DNA from 3 places in the Bradyrhizobium genosp. SA-4 str. CB756 genome. Region 2 is predicted to be linked to each of the others. Evidence: riboswitches for the same ligand, from Rfam matches in the RefSeq annotation. Region 2 holds a riboswitch; each other region holds the start of a gene.
What was found. A riboswitch is a leader RNA that binds a small molecule or an ion and turns the genes downstream of it on or off. The one in region 2 is predicted to bind cobalamin.
Positions count from the first base shown of each region.

Region 1 (5,900 bases), 210 kb from region 2:
CCGCTTGAAGCGCGCAATGCGGAGCAATCCGTCGCGATAATCCCTCGCATAGAACGCAGCGAGGCTCGACGGCGGATGCACCGCCGTCTCGACGCTCTGGACCAGCATCAAGCCGAGCCCCGGCTCCGGCTTCAGCTCCTCCAGCGCTCTCCAGAGCGCAAAATATTGCACTGTGGTGACCTGCCCCTGCTCGTTCAGGTGCAAGGTCGCCGGCAGTTTCGCCTGCCGCAACAGCACGGCCGGCGGCACGCCGATATGTTCAACGGCCTGCCAAAAGGCTCGGGGGACCTTGCATCTGTCTGCCGCTGTACCACTCATGAACAATCCTAGCGCATCTGGCTCATGATCACGCGGTCGAACAGGCGGTCGCCGAACCATTCGCGAATCTTGATCATGGGCAAGGCATATTTACCCGCAACGTAGCGGGTGCGCGGCTTTGGCTCCTTCACGGCCCTGGACACGACGCCGGCGATGACGCTTGGATTGGTGCCGCGTCCCTGTCCATAAGCCGCACGGGTCGATTTCGCGACGGCCTGCGTCAGCTTGGCGTAAGGACCTCCACCCGATCGTTTGAGCAGGCCATTGGCAACCACATCGCCAAATCCCGTCTCGATCAGGCCGGGCTCGACGACGACGACCTTGATGCCGAACGGAGCCAGTTCAAGTCGCAGGCAATCGGACCAGCCTTCCAGCGCATGCTTGGTCGCATGGTACCAGGCACCCAGGAGGGTGTAGATCTTGCCGCCCATCGAGGTGATGTTGACGATCGTGCCTGCGCGCTTTTCGCGCATCTTCGGCAAGAGAAGCTGCGTCAGGCGAGCGGCGCCGAACAGGTTCACCTCGAACTGGTAACGCGCTTCGTCGATGCCGACCTCCTCGACGGGACCGTAGAGGCCGAAGCCGGCGTTGTTGACGAGCACATCGACGCCATCCACCTCGCGCAGGATGGCATCGACCGTCGCCTGGATGTCGGACTCGCTCGAAATGTCCATTCTCAGGGACCTCGCCCCGAGCTCGACGAGATCATCCATCTTGTCGACGTGCCGCGCGGCGACGAAGACCTGGAATCCGTCCTTGATAAGACGCCTTGCGATTTCCTTGCCCATGCCGGAGGACGCTCCGGTGACGAGCGCCGTTCTCTTCGACTTGTCGAACATTTCAACCTCTCTTCGTTCCTGTCTTATCCTGCGGCCTCCGTGGCAGGAATTGACTGACCAAGCGCGCCAATAGACTTGCATAACACGCCAATCCTGACGACCGATTTGGGCCGCTGTATTCCCAAGAAAAAGCGCGGTACCAGCGACCGCGCTTTGGCAAGACAGTTCGGGCCTGGCGGAAATCCGTTCAGCCGCGAGCGCGGTGGAATGTGCGGGTTTGTCCCATCGCGGGCAGCCCGAGATAGCCTCGGAGGTGCATCTTGCCGTCCTTGACGGTGGCCTTGCAGTTGTAGGTGCGGCCGGACGAGGCGTCATAGATCGTGCCGCCGCCCCACTCGCCATCCTCCCAGCGCAAGCCGGCGATGAAGACAATGTTCTTCAGCGACCGCGCACGCAGCGCGGGATCGGGGTTCTTGGCGTCCTTCTTGAAGGTCACGTTGTCCGCCTCCACGATCTCGTTGCCGTAGAGCATGCGCGCCTGGAATTCCGTTCCGCTCCTGAACATGTCGAGCTTCACCGTGCCGTCGTCCGCCTCCCATGTCCCGACGATCGCATCGGGGACTGGCACCTCGCCGTGCGCCATCGAAATCTGTCCGATGTTCACGGCTGCCATCAGCAGGAAGATGGCGGATCGACGGGAGTGAAGCGACGTTTGCATGGTGCGTTCCTTGGTTTGCGGTTGGGCGAGCGATCGAAGCGCTCGCAGGTCTCGCAAATGTCTCTAGATTTCGGGAACAGCGTTTGCAGCGGCAGAAGGCGCCAGCGGAATTGCGCCGCGCGCCAATCGATGCCGGCGCGAATTTGGATGGTCGGGCAAAACAGCCACACATGGCCATTATCGAAGGTCGGGCCAATCGACGGGTCCCCTTCGGATATTGACGGCTTCATCGCCAGCTGCCAGTTTCATGATCGGTAGTGTCCGCAAGGACTATTCAAGGGAATGCGGTGCGTCCGTCTCGACGGACAATTCCGCGGCTGCCCCCGCAACTGTAGGCGGATAGCCGACGACCAAACGAACCACTGGAGCCCCGTTCGGGCCTCTGGGAAGGCGGTCGAAGGCGATGACCCGCGAGCCAGGAAACCTGCTGCCAGCCATGAGTCACGCGCGAACGCATTGGGCGGGGTGCCCCGATGTCGGACAAGTAGCCGCTGCATCTGCCGCCTGGGGCGAAGGTAGATGACTAAGGCAACCGCGGTGACAGTTTATTTGCGTCGCCGCAGAGCGTTGTCGTGCAAACTCTTCATTCTCGTGCCGGCGTTGCGCCAGGCTATTCACGTGTTTTCCTGATCTCCCTGCTCTCTTCCGTGTCGCTGTCGGCGGCTGCGATCGCGCAGAGCGTGGACCGTGACAAGCCGCCCGTGGAGATCGGTCCAGTGACTGTCTCCCCGTCCACACCGAGGACGGCGCCTGCAATCAGCCCGGGCAACCAAAAGCCTCGGACCGCCCGCCGGGCCACGGGGCGAAGACCGACAGCACCGATCGCTGCAAGGCCCACCAACCCGCCCGCCGGCGACACGACACCGTTGAACACCGCCGCCGTCGCCGGGGTCTCCTCTCGCCTCGGCATTTCGGCCCGGGAGACGCCGGCGACCGTCGAGGTCATCAGCCAGCAGACCATGCAGGACCTGGGCATCCGGACCACCACCGACGTCGCAAAGGCGGCAGTCGGCGTGACTGGCGGCGATGCGCCCGGGGCACCAGCGATCTTCTCGATGCGCGGCTTTTCCGGCGATCAGCTCAACACCCTCTACAACGGCATTCCGATCGGGCCGTCGACCATGACCGGCCGTCCCATGGATGTCGCGGGCCTGCAGCAGGTCGAGATCATCAAGGGACCGGACTCGCTGGTGGCAGGTCTTGGCGCAACCGGCGGCGCCGTCAACTACGTGACCAAAGCGCCGCATACCGGTCCGATCGTCAACGAAGCCTTCACCTCCTACGATTCCTTCAACGGCTATCGCGCCGGTTATGGTTCGGGCGGCTCTACGCTGATCGATGGCCTCGACTACCGCTTCGACATCAGCCATTTCAACGACAAGAGCTTCATCGAGGACAGCTACTCCAGGCTCAGCAATGTCTCGGGCCAGCTGAATTATCGCGTCAACGATAGCCTGAAGGTCTGGGGCGCAGCCGAATACAGGCAGGACAAGGACCGCTTCTACTGGGGCACGCCGATCGTACCGGCGAACGGGCCGGGCATCGTGCCGACGAATGGCATCGTCTCGGGGGTCTGGAGCAACTATTACCTCGGCGGCGGCACGCCAGTCCCGCCGACGATCGACGCGCGTACGCTGACCACGAGTTACAACGTGCTCGACAATCACAGCGGCGCCAGTGAGCTCTGGCTGCGCAGCGGCTTCCAATGGGACATCACCAACAGCATCTCGCTGCGCAGCCAAGTCTACGGCTATGACGCGCACCGGCACTGGTTCAACAACGAGATCTCGTCGTTCGACCAGACTGTCGGCAACTTCGCCGGCGCGCAGAGCATCTATCGCGAGCGCCTGGCGCTGGATCACGCGCAGCGGCTCTACGGCAACATCACCGACCTCACCGTCAATTCCAGCATTGGCGGAATGGACAACCGCTTCGTCGCGACCGTGGCGGCGAGCAACAACCAGTTCAACGTCTCGCAGGACACGCTGTTCTTCAACGACTACGTCGACCTGCTCAATCCCGACCGCGGGCCCTACGGCCCTCGCAGCGACGAGAAGATCTACACCCGCGTCAACACCGCCTCGTTGTCGTTCGAGGACCGGCTCAAGCTGACCTCGACCTTCGCGTTGATCGGCGGCATCCGGTTCGAGGACATCAAGCTGGACCGGACCCGCTTCTTCCCCGACGGCACGCTGGAGTCCGCGAAGGGGTATCCCTTCTCGACGACGTTCAATCCCGTCACCGGCCGCGTCGGCTACACCTGGGACATCACCCCGGGCGTGATGCTGTACAGCCAATACGCGACCGCGGCAGACCCGACGGTGGCCAACATCTTCATCCTCGCACCGTCCGTGCCGCTCCTGCTGACGACGTCGCGCACCTACGAGACCGGCGTCAAGGTGCTATCGGCCGACAAGCGGGCCGAGGCCACGTTCTCGGCCTTCGACATCCAGCGCAAGAACGTCTACGTCCCGGAGAGCGGCATCGTCTTCAACGTCGCCGGCAAGATCGAATCCAAGGGCATCGAGATTGCGGCGGCGATCAACCCGGCCGCCGGCCTGAAACTGTGGGGCAACGTCGCCTTCGTGCAGTCGCGCTTCATCGATTTCAATTATGTCGATGGCAATGGCGTATTCCAGTCCTATTCAGGCAAGACGCCGCCCAACGTGCCGAACTTCATCGCCAATGCCGGCGCCTCGTACCGGTTCGACACGACGCTGCCGGTCGAGATCGGGGGCCTGATGCGTCACGTCGGCGACCGCTTCAACTTCCAGGACAATCTGCTCGTCATGAATGCCTACACCACGTTCGATGCGTTCGCATTCGTCGACATCCCGAAAGCGTACTTCCCGGGGGTGGACCGGACGCGGATTTCATTCCGGGTCAGGAATTTGACGAACAAGCGCTATGCGGCCTGGGGCGACCCGGGCTACGCCGACGAGATCATCCTCGGCGCGCCGCGTAGCTATGAAGTGGCGGCTTCGTTCCGATGGTGAGGAACGCTGGGGCAGCATCGAGGATGAGAACCGTCAGGATCTCATTGTCGCCGCAGAGCCAACCCGCTCCTAATGGATGATCTGGCCGAGGAACGCCCTCGCCCGCTCCGTCTCGGGCGCACGGAAGAAGGTTTCCGGATCGGCCTCCTCGACGATGGAGCCGCGATCCATGAACACCACGCGGTCGGCGACCTCGCGGGCAAAGCCCATCTCGTGGGTGACGCAGACCATGGTCATGCCGTCCCGCGCGAGCTCCACCATGGTCTCCAGCACCTCCTTGACCATCTCCGGGTCGAGCGCGGAGGTCGGCTCGTCGAACAGCATGATCTTCGGCTGCATGCACAGCGCGCGCGCGATGGCGACGCGCTGCTGCTGGCCGCCGGACAGCTGCCCCGGATATTTGTTCGCCTGATCGTGAATGCGCACCTTGCGCAGGAAGCCGAGCGCACGCTCCTGCGCTTCCGCGCGGGACAGGCCGCGCACCTTCATCGGCGCCAGCATGCAGTTCTCGACCACCGAAAGATGCGGAAACAGGTTGAAGCTCTGGAACACCATCCCCACTTCGCGGCGGACGCTGTTGACGTCGCCCATCCGGTCGGTCAGCTCGACGCCATCGACGACGATGCGGCCGCCGTCATGCTTCTCGATATGATTGATGCAGCGGATCAGCGTCGACTTGCCCGAGCCCGAGGGACCGCAAAGCACGATCTTCTCGCCCGCAGCGACATTCAGGTTGACGTCGCTCAGGGCCGTGAAACTGCCGAACCGCTTCACCAGGTTCTCGACGGTGACGATGGAAGCGGACCGATTGGCCCCGTTCCCGTTCATCTGCTGAAGCATTTGCTCCCTCCGAAGGTTTCGCTTGTCTATCGGCGCATTCCCGCAATCGCATAGCGCTTGCGCAAGGATGCTACGCATTGCGATGCCACAGAGCTGATCGCGAGGTAGACCACCGTGATGACCAGATACATCTCGACCAGACGGCCGTTGAGCTGCGCGAGCTTGGAGGCTGCGCCGAGCAGATCGGTGAGCGACAGCACGTAGACCAGCGAGGTGTCCTGGAACAGGATGATGGTCTGGCTCAGGATG
Region 1 covers NZ_KI421499.1:4,750,309-4,756,208, forward strand. Annotated here, with positions in the region: gene BRAGE_RS0123260 (AraC family transcriptional regulator) at 1-318, opposite strand, end outside; gene BRAGE_RS0123265 (oxidoreductase) at 327-1,157, opposite strand; gene BRAGE_RS0123270 (DUF2147 domain-containing protein) at 1,345-1,815, opposite strand; cobalamin riboswitch at 2,054-2,261, shown strand; gene BRAGE_RS0123275 (TonB-dependent receptor) at 2,388-4,811, shown strand; gene BRAGE_RS0123280 (amino acid ABC transporter ATP-binding protein) at 4,881-5,651, opposite strand; gene BRAGE_RS0123285 (amino acid ABC transporter permease) at 5,678-5,900, opposite strand, start outside.
Region 1: another riboswitch for cobalamin. It lies ahead of BRAGE_RS0123275 (TonB-dependent receptor); the one in region 2 lies ahead of BRAGE_RS0122275 (energy-coupling factor ABC transporter permease).

Region 2 (5,900 bases):
TCGCGCGCGTCTGATTGCGACGCGCGTGGTCTCGCAGGATCGCACTGCGACGGCCGCGATCGCCGAAGGAGATGGCGCATGACCGTGCATTTCATCGGCGCAGGGCCCGGGGCGCCTGACTTGCTGACGTTGCGCGGCCGCGATTTGATCGCGGCCTGTCCGGTCTGCCTCTATGCCGGCTCGCTGGTGCCGGAAGGCGTTTTGGCGCATTGCCCGTCCGGTGCACGCATCGTCAACACCGCGCCACTGTCGCTCGACGAGATCATCGCGGAGATCGCCGCCGCGGATGCCGAGGGCAAGGACGTCGCACGGCTGCATTCCGGCGATCTGTCGATCTGGTCGGCGATGGGCGAGCAGCTCCGCCGCCTGCGCACACTCGGCATTCCCTACACGGTCACGCCGGGTGTGCCGTCGTTCTCGGCCGCCGCCGCCGCGCTGGAAGCCGAGCTGACGCTGCCCGGCCTTGCGCAGAGCGTGGTGCTGACGCGCACGCCGGGCCGCGCCAGCGCGATGCCCGAAGGCGAGAACCTTGCCGCATTCGCGGCGACCGGTGCTGTGCTTGCGATCCATCTGTCGATCCATCTGCTCGACAAGGTCGTCGCCGAGCTCTCGCCGCACTACGGCGGAGATTGCCCGGTCGCGATCGTCTGGCGCGCAAGCTGGCCGGATCAACGCATCGTGCGTGCGACGCTCGCAACCCTCGATGCCGCCGTCGGTGGCGAGATGGAGCGCACGGCGCTGATCCTCGTCGGCAAGACGCTCGGCGCTGCGGATTTCGACGAGAGCCGTCTTTACGCCGTCGATTACGATCGCCGCTATCGTCCCGTCGGCGCCGAGCCGCGCTTTCCGGAGGCGTCGTGATGGCCGCAGGCCTCGTCATCTCTGCGCCGGCCTCCGGTGTCGGCAAGACCACGCTGACGCTGGCGCTCGCGCGCGCCTGGCGCCAGCGCGGATTGAACGTGCAGTGCTTCAAGAGCGGGCCCGACTACATCGATCCCGCCTTTCATGCCGCCGCGACGGGTCGCGCCTCGGTCAATGTCGACAGCTGGGCGATGGACCGCGCGGCGATCGCCCATCTCGTCAGCCGCGGCGCGGACGCGGATGTCGTGCTCGCGGAGGGCTCGATGGGCCTGTTCGACGGCGTCGCCGCGCGCGGGGTCTCCGGCACTGGCGCGACTGCCGATATCGCGGAGATGCTGGGCTGGCCCGTGGTGCTGGTGATCGATCCCTCCGGGCAGGCGCAGACCGCGGCTGCGATCGCAGCCGGTCTTCGCGACTACCGCGCCGGCGTGCGCCTTGCCGGTGTCGTGCTCAATCGTGTCGCCAGCCCGCGCCACGAGGACCTCGTGCGGCGCGCGCTCAACGACGCGGACATCGCCGTATTCGGCGCGCTGCCGCGCCATGCCGAGATCTCGCTGCCGAAGCGGCATCTCGGCCTGGTGCAGGCTGAGGAGCAGGCCGAGATCGGCAAGCTGATCGACGAGGCCGCGCGCTTCGTCGCCGAGCATGTCGATCTCGATGCGGTGCTGCGAGCGGCAGCGAGCTGGTCGCCGCAAGCTGCGTCGAACGGCCTCAATGTGACGCCGCCCGGGCAGCGCATTGCACTGGCGCGCGATGCGGCGTTCTCGTTCGTCTATCCGCACATGCTGGAAGCCTGGCGCGCGGCGGGCGCGGAGATCTCGACATTTTCGCCGCTTGCCGATGAAGGTCCCGATGCCAGTGCGGACGTCTGCTGGCTGCCCGGCGGCTATCCCGAGCTCCATGCCGGCAAGATCGCCGCCAATGCACGCTTTCGCAGCGGCCTGCGCGCCTTCGCCGAGACGCGGCCGGTGCACGGCGAATGCGGGGGCTATATGGTGCTGGGCACCGCTTTGACCGACGCCGAAGGCGTCCGCCACGAGATGACGGGCCTGCTTGGCCTCGAGACGAGCTTTGCCAAGCGCCGCATGCATCTCGGCTATCGTCTCGCCGCGCTCGCAGCACCGATGCCGGGACATCAGGCGGGCGCCCGGCTTCGCGGCCACGAATTCCACTATTCGACCATCCTTGCGCAGCCTGACACGCCTTTGGCGGTCGTGCATGATGCGACCGGCGCAGTCATTGCCGAGACCGGCTCGCGGCGGGGACAGGCGACCGGCACGTTCTTTCATCTGATCGCGGAGGACCGGTGAGCGGTTTTGTCTCCTTCGTCTCCGCCGGCCCGGGCGATCCCGAGCTCCTGACCGTGAAGGGCGCCGCGCGGCTGCGCGAGGCCGACGTCGTGCTCTATGACGATCTTGCCTCCGGCGCGATCCTCGACCTGGCGCGGCCCGGCGCCAATCTCGTTGCGGTGGGGAAACGGGCAGGGCGGCCCTCGACCAGGCAGCACCACGTCAACCGCTTGCTGGTCGACTACGCCGCAACCGGCGCGCGCGTGGTGCGGCTGAAGTCCGGCGATGCCGGGATCTTCGGCCGGCTGGAGGAGGAGCTCGAGACGCTGCGTGAGGCCGGTATCGGTTATGAGATCGTTCCCGGCGTCACCTCGGCCTGCGTCGCCGCCGCGCAAGCCGGCATTCCCCTGACCCGGCGCCATACCTCGCGCCGGGTGCAGTTCGTCACCGGGGCCGACGTCACCGGCGAGCTGCCGCAGAACCTGAACTGGGCGGCGCTGGCCGACCCCGAAGCGACGACCGTGGTCTATATGGGCCGCCGCACCTTTCCGGATCTTGCCGCAAAATTGATCGCGCAGGGCCTCGCCCCTAATACCCCCGCGCTGTTCGCCGAATCCCTCGGGCGCGCCGACGAGCGGCTGGTCCGCACCACGATTGCCGAGCTTGCCGAGCAGCTTGCGCGGGGCGGGGCGGCGTCGACCGCCGCCGTCATCCTGTTCGGCGCGCTGGCGGGGGATTATCCGTCATGATGGCCCGGGCCGCCCTTCCGCCCTTGACGCCCGGCTGGCGAAAGGGGCACACAGGAGAGGCATGGTGCTCAACGCGGCGCAAAGCGCCGGAGCATAATCGGGAATGGGGATGGGCGGACCCAGTTGCGGCGCCCAAAACCCCAGCCGCCCCCGCGACTGTAAGCGGTGAGGGGCTCCGATCAGCCACTGGGCCGCAAGGTCCGGGAAGGCCGGAGAACCCCAGTGAACCGCGAGCCAGGAGACCGGCCGTGCATGTTTTGAGGCCAAGGCCGTCGGGTGTGACGGCAGGAAGGAACTGAACCATGCATATCGAACCCGGCGTCGTGACGGGCGCCAAGCTTGTATTGAGTTACGCAACCGGCATCGCCGCAGGCGGCGTTGCCTTGAAGCTCGCGGTCGAGACCGTGCGCGAGCAGGGCATCGGCTCGCTCGCCGTGCGCACCCTCGCGACCACCGCGCTCGTCTTCACCTTCTTCGAGATCCTGCCGCACTTCCCGGTCGGCGTCTCCGAGGTGCACTTCATCCTTGGCTCGACCTTGTTCCTGCTGTTCGGTGCGGCGCCGGCGGCTCTTGGCCTTGCGTTCGGCCTCTTGCTCCAGGGCGTGTTCTTCGAGCCCGCCGACCTGCCGCAATACGGCATGAACGTCACCACGCTGCTGGTGCCGCTGTTCGGGATCCAGGCGATCGCCGCACGGATCATCTCGCGCAACACCGCCTATGTCGACCTCAGGTATCGCCAGGCGCTGGCGCTCTCGACGACCTACCAGGCCGGCGTGATCGCCTGGGTGGCGTTCTGGGCGCTCTATGGCTCCGGCTTTGCGATGAGCAACCTCGCCAACATCGCGACCTTCGCGGCCTCCTATGCGCTCGTCATCGTGATCGAGCCGCTCGCCGATCTCGCCGTGCTGGCGCTGGCGAAGTCGCTGCGCGGTGTCACCGCGCCCGGCCTCGTCACTCCGCGCCTGCACAACGCGGCCTAAGAGATCAAGGGGCGGCCGTCATGGCCGCCCCTCGCGCTCGCGATGCTCACGCTCTCCCTGATAGGCATCGGTTGCGGCGATCCCGATCAGCTCACGCGCGCTGCGATCACTGCCATCAACGCCGCCGATCTCATCCTGATCCCGCGCAAGGGCACCGCAAAGTCCGATCTCGCCGATCTCAGGCGCACGATCTGCGCCGATGTGCTCACGAGCGACAGGACGCGCATTGCCGAGTTCGATCTTCCCGTGCGCGATGCGGATGAAGCCGATTACCGCAAGGGCGTGCACGATTGGCATGATGCGGTCGCCGCGACGTGGTCGCAGACGATCGCAGATCATCTTGGCGGTGAGGGCAAGATTGCGCTGCTGATCTGGGGCGATCCCTCGCTCTACGATTCCTCGCTGCGCATCGCGCGCCGGCTCAAGCCCTTGCCCAAGATCGAGGTCGTACCGGGCATCACCTCGATCCAGGCGCTGTGCGCGGCGCATGCATTGCCGCTCAACGAGATCGGCGAGCCTTTCCTTGTGACCACGGGACGCCGCCTGCGCGAAGGCGGCTGGCCACAAGGCGTCGATACCGTGGTGGTGATGCTCGACGGCGGCACCGCGTTCCAGTCGCTCGATCCGGCGGGGCTTCACATCTATTGGGGCGCCTATCTCGGCATGCAAGATCAGATCATCCACTCAGGCGCGCTGGCCGAGGTTGGTCCGCGCATCGTCGCCGCGCGGCAGGAAGCGCGCGAGCGGCATGGCTGGATCATGGACAGCTACATTCTCAAGCGCGGGCGTTAAGCGAGGCAGCATGTTACCCGAATGTGTCTACCAAAAGTGCCCCGAGATCTCCGCGGCCCATCGCGAAGCGGCGATTGCGCGTCAGGCGCAACTGACGAAACCGACCGGCGCGCTCGGTCGGCTCGAGCAGCTCGCGATCGAGCTTGCGGGCCTGCAAGCGACTGAGCAGCCGCGCGCCGCCCGCGTGCCCGTCATCGTTTTTGCCGGCGATCACGGCATCGTCGCGCAGGGCGTGTCGGCCTATCCGCAAGCCGTGACCATCGCGATGATGGCGAATTTTGCCTCCGGCGGCGCGGCGATCTCGGTGCTGGCGCGTGAACTGGGTTCGACCCTGGAAGTGGTCGACGCGGGCACGCTGGCGCAGGAGGAGATGGCGGGCGTCGTCACCGACAAGCCGCGCAGCGGCACGCGCGATTTCAGCACCGAGGCTGCGCTCACGCCTGCCGAGCTGGCCTTCGCATTCGAAACCGGCCAGCGCGCGGTGGCACGCGCGGAGGCCACCAACCCCGATCTCCTGATCTTCGGCGAGATGGGCATCGGCAACACCACTGCGTCCGCGGCGATCGCCGCGAGCCTGCTCGGCGTCGGCGCCGACGAGATCGCGGGCAGCGGCACCGGTATCGATGCCGCCGGCCGCGCGCACAAGGCGCGCGTGATTGACGCCGCGATCGCACGCCATGGCGTTGCGGGCGCAGCGCCCGAAAAAATCCTGTGCGCCGTCGGCGGCCTCGAGATCGCGGCGATCTCAGGCGCGATCATCGCGGCTGCGCAGCGCCGCATTCCCGTATTGATCGACGGCTTCATCGTATCAGTCGCCGCACTTGCGGCAGCGCGGCTCAACCCGTCATGCCAGCCGTTCCTGTTGCCGTCGCATCAGTCGGCGGAGCAGGGGCATCGGCTGGTGCTGCGTGCATTGAACGTGCAGCCGCTGATCAGCCTCGATCTCCGGCTCGGCGAGGGATCAGGCGCCGCCATCGCGCTGCCACTGGTGCGGTCGGCCTGCGCGCTCCACAACGGCATGGCGACGTTCGCGCAGGCCAATGTGCCGGATCGGCCTAAAGCGCGATGAGATCATCGCGCTTTAGGTTGTTGTTTCAGCATGATCTTTTCGGAAAACCGCTGCGCACTTTTCCGGATCATGCTTTAGCTGATCCGCTGGTTGACGGAGACGACGCGCCAGCCGGTCGTGAGCCGGTCGATCCGGGTCAGCGACAGCGGATCGATGACGA
Region 2 covers NZ_KI421499.1:4,542,002-4,547,901, reverse strand. Annotated here, with positions in the region: gene BRAGE_RS0122295 (cobalamin biosynthesis protein) at 1-82, shown strand, start outside; gene cobM (precorrin-4 C(11)-methyltransferase) at 79-861, shown strand; gene BRAGE_RS0122285 (cobyrinate a,c-diamide synthase) at 861-2,171, shown strand; gene cobA (uroporphyrinogen-III C-methyltransferase) at 2,168-2,899, shown strand; cobalamin riboswitch at 2,945-3,164, shown strand; gene BRAGE_RS0122275 (energy-coupling factor ABC transporter permease) at 3,202-3,879, shown strand; gene cobF (precorrin-6A synthase (deacetylating)) at 3,922-4,671, shown strand; gene cobT (nicotinate-nucleotide--dimethylbenzimidazole phosphoribosyltransferase) at 4,682-5,740, shown strand; gene BRAGE_RS0122260 (histidine phosphatase family protein) at 5,815-5,900, opposite strand, start outside.

Region 3 (5,900 bases), 1.4 Mb from region 2:
GACCCACAGCACCCCAATTGCCGGGCACTGCTCGCGCGGGCACGTTTAGCACGAACTGCAAGGCGCTGGACGACGTCCTCACTCTGCGCCGAGCCGTGTCGGATCGGAGATCGCCATGATTCAACTGGCCTGTGCTGAGGGCAGGACTACGCTCACGGCTGAGGAGCACCCTATCGGCACCAGTGCCATCTTCAAGCTCGTGACATCCTCCGCGTGGTCCGCTCATAAACTCTCAAACAGAGGCCCAAGACGAAACCCGACCAATGGGTGGAATCGGTCGACCAAGGACTGCCTTAAGCAGGGGTCAAATCAAATCAACCGCTCATGCATTGTCTACGCTTGCAAGATCCTTGGAGCCGGGTTTTTCGTATCGTCGCGCCGAGCATAAGGTTTCCAGGCTGGAAAGCGCACCGAGTTTGCGGCTCGTGCCCTGCGGTGACGCCCGGCATCACCGTCCTCGTCGCGTCGTAATCGTTGCCGACGTGCTCTTGACCGACAAACCTTGGTGTAAGTTTATAAACCTCAGGCTAACGGTCGCATACCACGGCATAATTGAGCTACGCTGAGCTTGTGCTTCAACTGAGCTCAGATTTTCGGCGAATGTCCTTGCCGTGATCGAACCGGCGGTTGTCCTCTCTCCGCCGATGGAAGTCCGCGCGATGCGTCAGCGTCGCTCCTCCCGGACTTTCGCCCGGCCCGCTCAGCGGGGCCGGGCTTTTTTTTATTCCCAAGGCTCCATCGATCATCTACAGCGCAAATGACCGCAACAGATCCGCTTTGTCGGGAAGAGACCCAAGCCCGGATCAATGGCCTCGCGGATCGGATGCAGCGCGCAGTTGGCGGGCGGCAGCGACCATGTTCGCTAGTGCCGGCCGCACTTCCTCCCATTTGCGCGTCTTCAGGCCGCAGTCCGGATTGACCCAGAGCTGCGAATCCTGCAGCCGGGTCCGAGCCAATACCATCAGTTCCTTCATTTCGCCCGCCTCGGGAACGCGTGGGGAGTGGATGTCGTACACGCCCGGTCCGATCTGATTTGGATATTCGTAGTTCCTGAACGCGTCGAGTAGTTCCATTTTCGAGCGCGACGTCTCGATCGAGATGACATCTGCGTCCATTGCAGCGATCGCACCGATGATGTCGTTGAACTCCGAGTAGCACATATGTGTATGAATTTGCGTTTCATCGGCGACGCCCGATGAGCAGATGCTGAAGCAATCCACGGCCCAGTCGAGATAGGCCGTCCACTCAGATCGACGCAACGGCATTCCTTCGCGCAGTGCGGCTTCGTCGATCTGGATCATTGTCGCACCAGCATTCTCGAGATCGCGGACTTCGTCTCGGATCGCGAGCGCAATCTGGCGACAGACCTCGCTTCTGGGAATATCATCGCGAACAAAGGACCAGTTCAAAATCGTCACCGGTCCGGTCAACATGGCCTTCATCGGCTTCCTCGTTAGTGATTGCGCGTAGCGCCACCAGTCCACGGTGATAGGCTTCGGCCGCACCACATCGCCAAACAGGATCGGTGGCCTGACGCAACGCGAGCCGTACGACTGCACCCATCCGTTCCTGGTAAATGCGAAGCCGGCGAGGTGCTCGCCGAAGTACTGCACCATGTCATTGCGCTCGAACTCGCCGTGCACGAGGACGTCGAGACCGATGTCCTCCTGCCAACGTACGGCGCGCGCAGTCTCCTCCTTGAGGAACCTGTCGTATTGCTCGTCACTTATCGCGCCTCGCGCATGCGCCGCACGGGCATTCCGGACCTCTGTGGTCTGCGGAAACGATCCGATGGTCGTGGTAGGAAAAGCCGGTAGTCCGAAACGATTGCTTTGGATCTCGGCACGACGGGCAAATGGGCTCCCGCGTCGACGCATGGTCTGATCGATCGCTTTCATCCGGACAGCGACATTGGCATCACGGATTTTCGGCGAAGTCCGGCGAACAGTCGCGGCACATTCCGACTCGGCAAGAGCTGGCGCAACATTCTGGTCGCCTGCGAGTGCCCGCGCCAGGATCGCAAGCTCCCGCATCTTCTGGACCGCAAAAGCGAGCCAGCTCTTGACGTCGGAAACGAGCCCGGTTTCAAGTTCAACATCGACCGGCACATGAAGCAGCGAGCAGGATGGGGCAATCTGTACACGGTCCTTGCCGAGCTTCGCAATCGCGGGTTCGAGCCGCTGGCGCAGCGACGACAAATTCGACCGCCATACATTCCGGCCGTCGACGACACCGAGCGACATGACGAGATCACTTCGGCCGCCAGCGATGATCTGGTCCAACAACTGTGGCGCTCGAACTAGGTCGAGGTGTAGTCCGGCAACTGGCAGGCTCAACGCGGTATTCAGATTGTCCCCGAGGTCGCCGAAATAGCTGGCAACTAAGATCTTGATGGCCGGCACCTCCTTGGCGAGCCGATCATAGGCATGTCGCAAAGACTGCCGCGCCCTCTCATCCAGATCAAGAACCAGGCAGGGCTCGTCGAACTGAACCCAATTTGCCCCACGTTTGGCCAATTCCTGCAGAACCTCGATATAGGCCGGTAACAGTTCATCCAGTAGTGAGAGTGGCTGGAACGCAGGATCGGGACTCTTGCCGAGCTTTAGGAATGTGACCGGCCCGATCAGGACAGGGCGGGTCTGAAAGCCAAGGGCCTTGGCTTCCTCATACTCCTCGATCGGCTTGCGAGAGCATAGCCTGAAAGTCTGCCCTCTGTGAAACTCGGGCACCATGTAGTGGTAGTTGGTATCGAACCACTTGGTCATCTCCTGAGCGGGTGCGCCAAATCCGCGCGGTCCGCGACCGCAACTCGCATCCTGATCGTCGCATTGTGACCCCCGGGCCATGGCGAAGTACGTCTTCAGCGAAACGGATTCGGCGTTCGAAGCGTAAATCTCTGGGATGGCGCCAACCATGACACTTGTGTCGAGCACCTGATCATACAGCGAGAAATCGTTCGATGGAATGACGGTGACGCCGATAGATTTCTGACGAGCCCAGTTTGCGGCACGCAGGCCAGCTGCGTCCTCGAGCAACTGCAGTTCGCTGCGTTTTCCCGCCCAGTAGCTTTCAAGAGCGAGTTTGAGCTCGCGCCTTGGACCGATGCGTGGCGTTCCAAGCGTGGCAACCGGAAGGGAGAGAAGAGACATAAGTTAACCCCATGTTGGGGGCAAAGGCCGTGGCGGACGCAGGCAGGGGAAGTCGCGCGGTGCGACGGCTGCTTGGCGCACCACCGGGACACCCCGCCCGTGGACGAATAATTGTCGGGGCAGGTCTCCTGGCTCGCGGGTCATCGCTTCTGTCCGGCCTTCCCGAAGCCGCGCAGGCTTCAGTGACATCGTTGGACAGCGGCTTGCCGCTCACAGTTGCGGGGGCAGCGCCGGCATTGTCACCGGCTTCCCTCTTAGCTCCGGATCAAGTGGGACCGGAGAACCTCGACGATTTGGATTATCGGCAAGACAAGTCTTCCGTCAACCTCTCAGATTATGTCGCAAGCTGGTGCTGCAGCATCCGCTACGCGAATGACCGCGCATCCTTATCGCTGAGTCGATGTAGATGCGCTCTGCAGTCAGCGATATTGTGATGACCATCGCAGCTGCCCTCTGGCCGCACGCCAGTTCGGTGGAAGGGATAAAAGCGGCTTCCGCGGTCGGGACTTCTGCCTGGAGCAGAACGCATTTGATGCGTGTCCCAGGCTTCCCAGCAGGTTTTTCGAGCGCGTCCGCCATCCAGCCGCCCTCTCGACCAGCTGGATCCGTGCTGCACAGGCCTAAGACACGTGGCAAAGTCAGCAACATACCTGACCGGCACGTTGATTTGCAGTGCCAGCCAGACTCCAAATGCTCGGCGCGAGTGCCGGATGTCGCGAAAGAAGCGCCAAACGCGCTCTGGCCTCTCGGCCGCGAGTACCCAGAGGCATGCCAGAGGACGAAAGCTGACACTCCGGTAACGATAGTGAGCCAAACAGTTCTGTGGCGGCAAACGTGCTCCCAATTCTCATCAGGAACTTGGTCGAGGCGTTCAGCTGCGCCCACCGAACATTCGGCGCGTGACGAGGGTGCATAAGCCGCGCTGAACGGAAACATCGAGACGCCCGCACGTCGGAAAGCCGACAAAGAGGGCATAGAAGCGGTGCGAATTGCCGTCTATTAACCTGGCACGAGGAATGCAAGTCTTCGGCATGCCCAGTCTCCTCCTGCTGGGCATGTCTAGCACAGCAACTTGAGGCTGTCGCCGGCAACGAAGTTAGCGGCGCGTGATAGAGCGCCTGCTCGCACGGGACACCATCGGTCCCCCGTCGCGTCGTCGCTAACTTCTTGCGCTCGCGCATAACAGGCTGAAGTTGCCCGCTCTGCAATGACGTGTGGATGAAACCAGATAGGCCAACAGTCATGAGAAAAGTGTCTGGAAGACGCGCGTTATTGTTTTGTCTCGGTCGATCCCTGATCTGTCTAGCCGGGCTGGCTGCGACTGGCGACCGTGCTCGCGCTATCGAGAGCCCCCATATCGAAAGATTCAAGTCAACGTGGCGAGCGCAAGACGGTGAGACAATAGAACAAATTATCTCCAACGTCTCGAAAGTTGCACGGTTCGTCCCTCGAATGTGGGGCGTCGCTGAACTTGACGGAAACGACTATGTTTTCGTTTCGTGGACCAGGCACGCGGATGATGTATTAGACGAACAGCACGTTATCACCTGGAGGATCGCACTCGACGGCACGTTTCAACTTGCGTCGACCTATGCAAAGCCGATCGAATTGGGCTGGCACGCCCTGGCGCTCGGGTTGATCGCCAGTGAAGTCAAGGATGGCGAAAGGGACGCAAATCTTCGCTTTCTGCATGATCCGAGCAACTTCAACTTCGTGACGACCACGCAGGGCCCGCTCGGCGATCTCCTGCGGCAGGGCCGCTGCACTATCGTTGAGCCTGTTGGAGTGGACTACTTGCCGAAGCAGAAGGACAAGCCGACCGAAAAAGGTGATCTGTGGCGCGTTTTGCTTTTAGTGAACTGTAATATCCCAGGGCCCCGTTTTTACACCCATAACGGGGTCATCACTTTCGAGAAGAGCGAAGGGCAAGATTGGGAGCCGCAATCCTCCTTTGCCAAGCGTATCGCCGCCTTTCCTCCTGGCTCCTGGTTCGCTCGGATGGAGCCCAAGGAACGGGAAGAGTAAGAAGGGGCGAAAGCCCTCCGTTTAATGGTCGCGCGGAGCAAAGATCGCGCCGCAGCTCCTTTACCGCCGACCGCCTCAGAGTAACTGCAAGACATATCAGCGCTAAAGTGTCGGTGCTTACGCCTTCGCAACCGTCGCGAGCCTTTCCCGCAGCCTTTAGCCCGTCAGGCAAAAATCGGGCAGCACGATTACTCGAGGCTTTCCGCGACAGTCGAGCTCAGAGGCGCATACCAGTTGGCGAGATTTTGCTCCCAGCGCACCCGACGCAGTGAGAGAACACCGATCTGCGAGGGAACCAGCTCTCCATGCCACTCTTCAAGGGACCGGGCTTGGAGATGCCTCGGGCCCTGATCCGGCGTGCAGGCCGCGCATCGCGCGATTGACTGGTGAGCATGCCGACGCCGAGCCGGCACGATCAAGCGCTGCGACAAACCCATTAAGAGGGTAATGGGGCAGTGTCGGCATACCCTCGAACATCGGCCGTTTCCGACTGGCCCCGGCGACGAGCCCCGGAGCCGTGCGCGAGGCATCGAGGAACGACTGATTCGGCGCTAAATTTCCTCGCGCGCATTCGTTTGCGCGTCATAGATCCGGACTTGAAGCATGGGAAAACGCTTCTTTAGTTCTGCTCCGCCTGCCCTGGCGCCGTCTTTGGTTGCGAATTCAGCTCTGAGTCGGCCATCCACTTCAAGTGCGTAAGAAGAGACCGGCAATTCCCGTGGAGCT
Region 3 covers NZ_KI421499.1:5,916,781-5,922,680, forward strand. Annotated here, with positions in the region: gene metE (5-methyltetrahydropteroyltriglutamate--homocysteine S-methyltransferase) at 804-3,149, opposite strand; cobalamin riboswitch at 3,251-3,452, opposite strand; gene BRAGE_RS0128750 (nodulate formation efficiency C protein) at 4,392-5,174, shown strand.
Region 3: another riboswitch for cobalamin. It lies ahead of metE (5-methyltetrahydropteroyltriglutamate--homocysteine S-methyltransferase); the one in region 2 lies ahead of BRAGE_RS0122275 (energy-coupling factor ABC transporter permease).